DNA from 2 places in the Bhargavaea sp. GQ12 genome. Region 2 is predicted to be linked to the other one. Evidence: riboswitches for the same ligand, from Rfam matches in the RefSeq annotation. Region 2 holds a riboswitch; the other holds the start of a gene.
What was found. Region 2 has a riboswitch for lysine ahead of dapA (4-hydroxy-tetrahydrodipicolinate synthase). Riboswitches for the same ligand answer to the same signal wherever they lie in the genome.

Region 1: another riboswitch for lysine. It lies ahead of AC6CHQ_RS09045 (Na+/H+ antiporter NhaC family protein); the one in region 2 lies ahead of dapA (4-hydroxy-tetrahydrodipicolinate synthase).

Annotation. Positions count from the first base shown of each region.
Region 1 is NZ_JCAXEU010000008.1:35,872-39,292, forward strand. It holds gene AC6CHQ_RS09045 (Na+/H+ antiporter NhaC family protein) at 1-1,249, opposite strand, end outside; lysine riboswitch at 1,382-1,559, opposite strand; gene yunB (sporulation protein YunB) at 1,620-2,396, opposite strand; gene AC6CHQ_RS09055 (bifunctional metallophosphatase/5'-nucleotidase) at 2,439-3,421, opposite strand, start outside.
Region 2 is NZ_JCAXEU010000007.1:50,465-53,885, reverse strand. It holds lysine riboswitch at 1,030-1,208, shown strand; gene dapA (4-hydroxy-tetrahydrodipicolinate synthase) at 1,367-2,248, shown strand; gene dapB (4-hydroxy-tetrahydrodipicolinate reductase) at 2,250-2,987, shown strand; gene parC (DNA topoisomerase IV subunit A) at 3,294-3,421, opposite strand, start outside.

The sequences.
Region 1 (3,421 bases), on a different contig from region 2:
TCGGAAGCAGGATACCGAACGATCCCCAAGATGTCCCTGTCGAGAACGCCATGACGCCCGCGAGGACGAACATGATCGCCGGAAGGAGTTCTACAGGAATGTTTGCTCGTTCAACCACTCCGGACAGGAAGGCGCCTGTTTCGAGTTCACCGATCAGATACGTAAGCGCCCATGCGAGAATGAGGATGGATACCGCCGGCATCATTGCCCGGATACCGCTGGTGAATGCAGGAACGATAAAGTCTGACTTGCGGAAGTCTCCCTTCCCCGGCTGGGTCATGAACAGAACCAGCGCGACCAGCACTCCGGCGATGCCCCCTGCGAGAAGTGACACCGGAACATCTGTCATCTCAAAAATGGTCCAGATATCCGAGCGGCCGTATTCAGCCATGCTTCCGCGGTAGCCTGTCAGCATCATGGCGCCGAATGTGACTGCGACAAGTGTGATAATCGGAAGCACAAGGTCGATGACACGTCCGTTGTTGTGGACAGGGAACTCTTCTTTGAGCTCACCCGGCACTTCCTTATTCGGATCAAACAGTTCACCTTTTTCGATGGCACGGCGCTCATGCTTGCGCATCTCGCCAAAATCGAAATTGGTGATGGCCGCGAAGAACACGAAGACCAATGTGGCAAGCACATAGAAGTTCATCGGAATCATGAGCAGGAATGCTTCAAGTGCGGAATAAGATACGACGGAAGCACCGGCGAGAATCGTACCGATCACCCCGATGAGGTATGCGCCCCAGCTGGAAATCGGAGCAATCGAGCAAATCGGCGCAGAAGTCGAGTCGATGAAATAGGCCAGCTTCGCCCGTGAAACCTTATGCGAGTCCGTGACAGGCCGGGCGATCTGTCCGACTGCCAGCGCATTAAAATAATCATCGACGAAAATCAGGATTCCGAGAAAGACCGGAAGCAATCTTGCCCCCCGGCGGGTCCGGATGCGCTTTGTCGCCCATTCGGCGAATGCACGGCTTCCGCCCGACAGACTGACAAATGCCGTCAGTACGCCAAGCAGAAGGACGAACAGCATGATAAAGATGTTATAGGTATTCAGCCCGCCGTCCCAGAAGCTGATTGTGAGTGCCGTCCAGAACGACTTGAGAGACGCCAGCGGACTGAATGAGGCTACAATCAGTGCGCCTGCGATGATTCCTGTGCCGAGCGAGAGAAGCACGCGTTTCGTGACCAGCACCATGACAATGGCGATCAGCGGCGGCAGGATCGAAAGTATTGTACCTGACATGTTTCCATTCCTCCGTTTCCGAAGGGGTAAAAGCCTGTTTGCAAAAGCTAAAACGACCGGCACCCTGCGCTGTTGCGCAAAAGGAAGCCGGCCGTAACTAAGTTCGTCAGTTGGAATGCATCATCACAACGTACGATCTGTAGCTCTCCATGCGGGCCTTCCCGCATGACAGTGCCATCCCTGTTCGGAATGGCCCCAGCGGACCTTCGCTGACTTTCCGGTCCACTTCGGCAATGCTTCCTTTTACGCACGGTCATCGTTGTCAACTCACGTGTGCTACTCATAAGCGATTGCGGCCTCTACCCAATCGATTCTATTTATACCATGTCAACGATCATAGCAGATGAACCTGAAGTTTGCAATAGGAGATTTAGTCTTCCGGGAGCGGGATCGGCACTTCGATGGACGGAGGGTCCACATTCTCTCCTTTATTGAAGATATGCGGCACCTTGCCCTGCACAAGGCCGATGGCAATTGGAATCTGTTGCTGGACAGTGGACTGCTTGGATGCAAACGGCACGATAATCTGGACATTTACCTGGATAATGGCGTTTACCTCGACAAGCGCATTGTTGATGCCGAACTCACGGATCTCAGTTTTGGCGTTGGCGTGGACATTGCCGATTACATGGAAGCGGATCGGGACTTTCGGGCCGAGGTTCCCGAGCATTGGCATACCGATCGCCTGACCGAGCGGCACGAAAAACACGATGCCGTCTCTGTCCTTCATCGTTTCCACATCATACTCGATGTTCTCGATTTTGGGCAGCGCGCTCAGGTCCCCTGCCTCGGCCATTTCAAGGTGGTCCTCGACCAGGCCATGAGTTTCCGCGATGAAGCGGTTGATGATTTCCGTATTCAGCTTGGCCGTGACAACTTCCGACTGCTCGGCAGGGACGTACTCGATGATGTCGTTAACATCAAGGACATTTGCCGTCCGTGCATCAATGGCCTTGGCGATCACTTGTGAGGCAATCTTTGCCGTTTGCACTTCCGCGTACTCGGTCAGTGCAGGTGCAAGCCTGGCATTGATAAAATAAAACATTCCCACCACCATGATGAGTCCAACCGGGAGGAGGAGCGGCAGGAGCCGCCTTTTTCCCGCTCCGGGTCGCAGCCTCCTCCTGCGCGCATAAGGAAACTTCAATAAATAATCCCCCTGCCCCATCTTACGGGGAGAGGGATGGATTTATGAGGAGGGTGCACCAAACTTCCGGATTGCGTATCCGGCAAGGACATCCCGGATAAATTCCGGCATGAAATATTCTTTTTTGGCCTTCTTGAATGCCGGAAAAAAGAAACCATAGGTGAACAGATCCAGTGTTGCCAGCCGGTACTGCCTGTCCGGTTCAACCGGATTGCCGGCCACATGCAGCCTGCCGTCCGAACCGCGGCCCATTTTGTGATGGATCATCGCCCCGACCACCTCGCCCCGAAATCCGAGTCCTTTAAGCCGGATGTCCGGCCACTCGGCATCCAGGCTCAGCTCATATGCCTCCTCCACTTCAGTGCCGGTCAGCGTAATGACACACGGATTGATCGGATGTGGCAGGAGACGGTGCAGGTCCATCCCGGAAACGGTGCCTTCCGGTAGTCCGCCGAGAAAGATTCCCGAGTTGAACATGGCGCAATCTGCACCTGTATGGGAAAGGAGTGCATCAGCAAACAGGTCGGAAAGTGCGGTGGGACCGGCCCAGCCCCCCCGGAGTTCGTAAGGTGTCTGGAATACGGTTGCCGACAGCAGTTCCGCCGCCTTCTTCCTTAACTGACGGTCATAGCTCGTGTCGTCATCGGGTATGGGCAGTGTCTCCGTGTCGTGGACCTTAGCCGTTGCTTCGACGACCCGCCCTTCCGAATGATCGAACGTCAGCGTCACCTCGCCTATATACTGTCCCCATTTTCCGGCTGCGGCGATCAGCGTGCCGCCGACCTCCCTGCCGTCCGGATACAGATGATGGGTATGTCCGCCGAGGATGACATCAATCTTGCCGCCCGTGTGCTCCGCAAGCCGGTCGTCCTCCGAAGACCCCATATGCGACAGGCAGACCAGAATGTCAGACTGTCCGCTGACTTGGGGCGCTGCTGCCTCGAGTGCGGAACGCGGCCCGGTCACCTTCCATCCCAGACGCTCATAGGATGTGCTGAAATCGGCTGTGGCGGCAATTAGTCCGA
Region 2 (3,421 bases):
AAGAAAGCATTGGGGTTGAGAGCGTGAAAACCCTAAGTGATATTCTGATAATTGTAATTCGCAAGTATAATGGTTGCGTTAACGTGAGTATTTGATTTTGATTTGCAAACAAGTTGCAAATAATGATTGCATGCAGTGTTCAGCTAAGTAACTTCTAAATAACTTTGTGCAGCCAGCTAAAATATGAATCATACAAACAGCGGCTGAATATTGAGTGATACACAGCAAAACGACAAAATGAGAAACTGGCTTTGAGATATAGATCATATAGGGCGGGCCACCGAAATCAGCAGTCGTAAAGATTTTTATCTTAGTCCAAGTGCGTCAGAACTCGGAGTACTGAATTCACAGCGGACACTTATTTTATAGATCTGAATTCGGCAAAGCCATCAGTCCGGCTGATCATCAACAAGACAGCTATGCAGACGGGCAACTCAAGGAGCCATAAGACGTGAACAGACGGCAAACTTATAAAACTGGTCAGCCTTAAGGTTGGTGACTTAAAGACAAATGTATGTATGATGGGAGAGCAGCTTGAATGCTGTAAAGGGCTTCTCTTATTTTTAGTTTACATAATTTCTATTTTCGGAAGTTACGTATCATTAAGTAGTATACTTAAGACAGTGAGACGAAATTGAATTTTCGGGCCTGAAATCGGTTTTAGATACTGGGCTTCGCTGTTGTATGTACTATTATAAGACCCCATGGTGTCATGAACCCGGGTTCTTTTGGTCTCACAACTCAGATCTGGTGCTTCATCTCAATACCGTTTAATTGCTGCAGTCCCGTCTCATTTCTATTTGAGACGCATTCTGAAGTCGATTCAGCCTTTTTCTTTGCTGCATGATCTTAAATACCGATCCACCATGTTTCTGTCCGGACACTTGTTTTTACGGTCCTAACAGCTGTTTTCCATCTCATAAGTCGTGTTCTTTGATTTCTTTCGCTGAAAGTTTGCACAAAACACGTTGCATTCTTTGTTTCTTCATGTTAACGTAGTACACAAGATTCGAAATAACAAAATTTAATAGCAATGGATGAGGAGCAAAGATCATGAGTACCCCGCTGCAACGGCTGCAGACCGGTAGCGGGCGGAAAGGGAGATTTGCCGAAACGGGGTTTGGTTTGCAGACTGTCCCCCGTTGGACTGCATATGAACAATATGCAGGCTGTCATTATTCTCGTAATAATGGAGTGCTTCCACTTGTGACCTCAGGGTCGTGCATCATCGCCTATCACAAGCCGGAAACCTACCGTTTCCGGCTTTTATTTATGCCGATGCATGGGACATTTCATCCATTGTCCGGGCGTTTGTGCCGGAAACCGGGAGACCGGAATACATTATGGATAGAAAGAGGGATTTTACATGACACATCTATTTACTGGAGTAGCCGCAGCAGTCACCACCCCATTCACGAACGAGGAAGTCGATTACAACAGCTTCCGCCGCCACCTGGAGTTTCTCATCGAGAACAATATCCAGGCGCTCGTCATCAACGGCACGACAGGAGAAGGCTCGACGCTCACTGCCGAAGAAAGCAGACGTCTCCTTGAAATTGCAGTAGAAACGGCTGCAGGCCGTGTTCCGGTCATCGCCGGAACGGGTTCGAACTCCACCGCCGAGTCGATCCGTGCTTCCCGCGAAGCGAAGGAGATCGGTGCGGACGGCCTCATGCTGATTACCCCTTATTACAACAAGACGAGCCAGCGCGGCCTGATCCGCCATTTCGAGGCGATCGTGAATGCTGCGGAGCTCCCGGCCCTCCTCTATAATGTCCCTTCCCGCACAGGTATGACGATCACTTCTGAAACGGTGCTCGAACTCAGCCGTCATCCTTATATTGTCGGCTTAAAAGATGCCACCGGTGACCTTAATTACATGTCCCAGGTGCGCCTCGTGACGGATCCGTCATTCGCACTGTACAGCGGAAACGACGATACGGCGCTTCCGTTTACTTCCCTCGGCGGCCAGGGGGTCATCTCGGTTGTGGCAAACGCGGTGCCCGCCCAGTTCCAGGAAATGTACGAACAGACATTCACCAATCTGACGCGTGCACAGGAGCTTCACTACCGCCTGACCCCGCTGATCAGCGCGCTGTCGGTTGATGTGAATCCGATTCCGATCAAGGTGCTCACATCGCACCTCGGCTTCGGCGACTATGAAGTACGCCTCCCTCTCCTGCCGCTGGAAGAGGAGGAGCAAAGCCGCCTGATCCGGCAGTTTGAATCAATGATGATGGAGGTTTGACATGAAATTGCTGCTTTGCGGGTACGGCGCGTCGAACAAACGCGTCGCCGCCCTTGCCAAGGAACGGGGACATGAGATTGTGGGTGTGCTGCTTTTGCGCGGCCAGTCGGCTGACGGCTATCCGGTTTACCGGCCGGATGAACGCCTTCCGGAAGCCGATGCGGTCATCGACTTTTCGCATCCTGTCCTCACGAAAGCCCTGCTTGCTGCGGACACCGGACTGCCTCTGGTGATCGCAACAACAGGAGAAAAGGAAGTTCTGATTGAACAGATGAAGGAAAAGGCGGATCGCCAGCCGATTTTCTTCAGTGCAAACATGAGCTACGGGGTGCATATCCTGACGGAGATTGTCCGCTATGCCACCTCCCTCCTTCCTGCCTTCGATATTGAAATGACCGAGCGCCATCACCGCAAAAAGGTCGATGCACCAAGCGGGACGATCATCAAGCTGTATGATGCCATCGCATCTGCCCGGCCATCTGTCCATCCCGTGCATGACCGTTCCCAGACGGAAGGCGCGCGTACCGACGAGGAGATCGGCATCCATGCGGTACGCGGCGGCACGATTACGGGAGACCATGAAGTCCTCTTTGCCGGGCACGATGAGACAATCACCATCGCACACCACGCCCAGTCCAAGGACATCTTCGCATCCGGCGCACTTAATGTTGCAGAGCGCCTGATCCATAAGGAAAACGGCTATTATACTTACGATAATCTCGGAATCGGCGATTCCTGAAAAGATTAAAAGCGGAGGGCGCTTGCCCTCCGCTTTTTCTTATGCCTGGTAACATTGCTGCTGCGATTTCGTCATTCGTTTCAATAGTTTCGTCATTCGGCCTTCTGATTTCGTCATTCCACCGGATGATCTCGTCATTGGAGTTCCCGACTGGGGCGAATGACGAAATTGAGCCCGTGAATGACGAAATTGCGGGCGCGAATGCAGAAACCGACCCTATGAATGATGAAACCGGCAACATAATGATTCAACATAAACTCCCCCTGCCCGCTGCCTTGGTGGCCTGCGGACAGGGGGAGTATTCATTTATGCCTGTTCATTTTCTTTAGTTTCCATGTCGACGGCCAGATAGACCGCAGTGACATAACCGTCCTCTTTCTGGTCGACGGCAAAGCTGCCGTTTGAATAACGGTCGGCCATCCGGTAAGCATGAG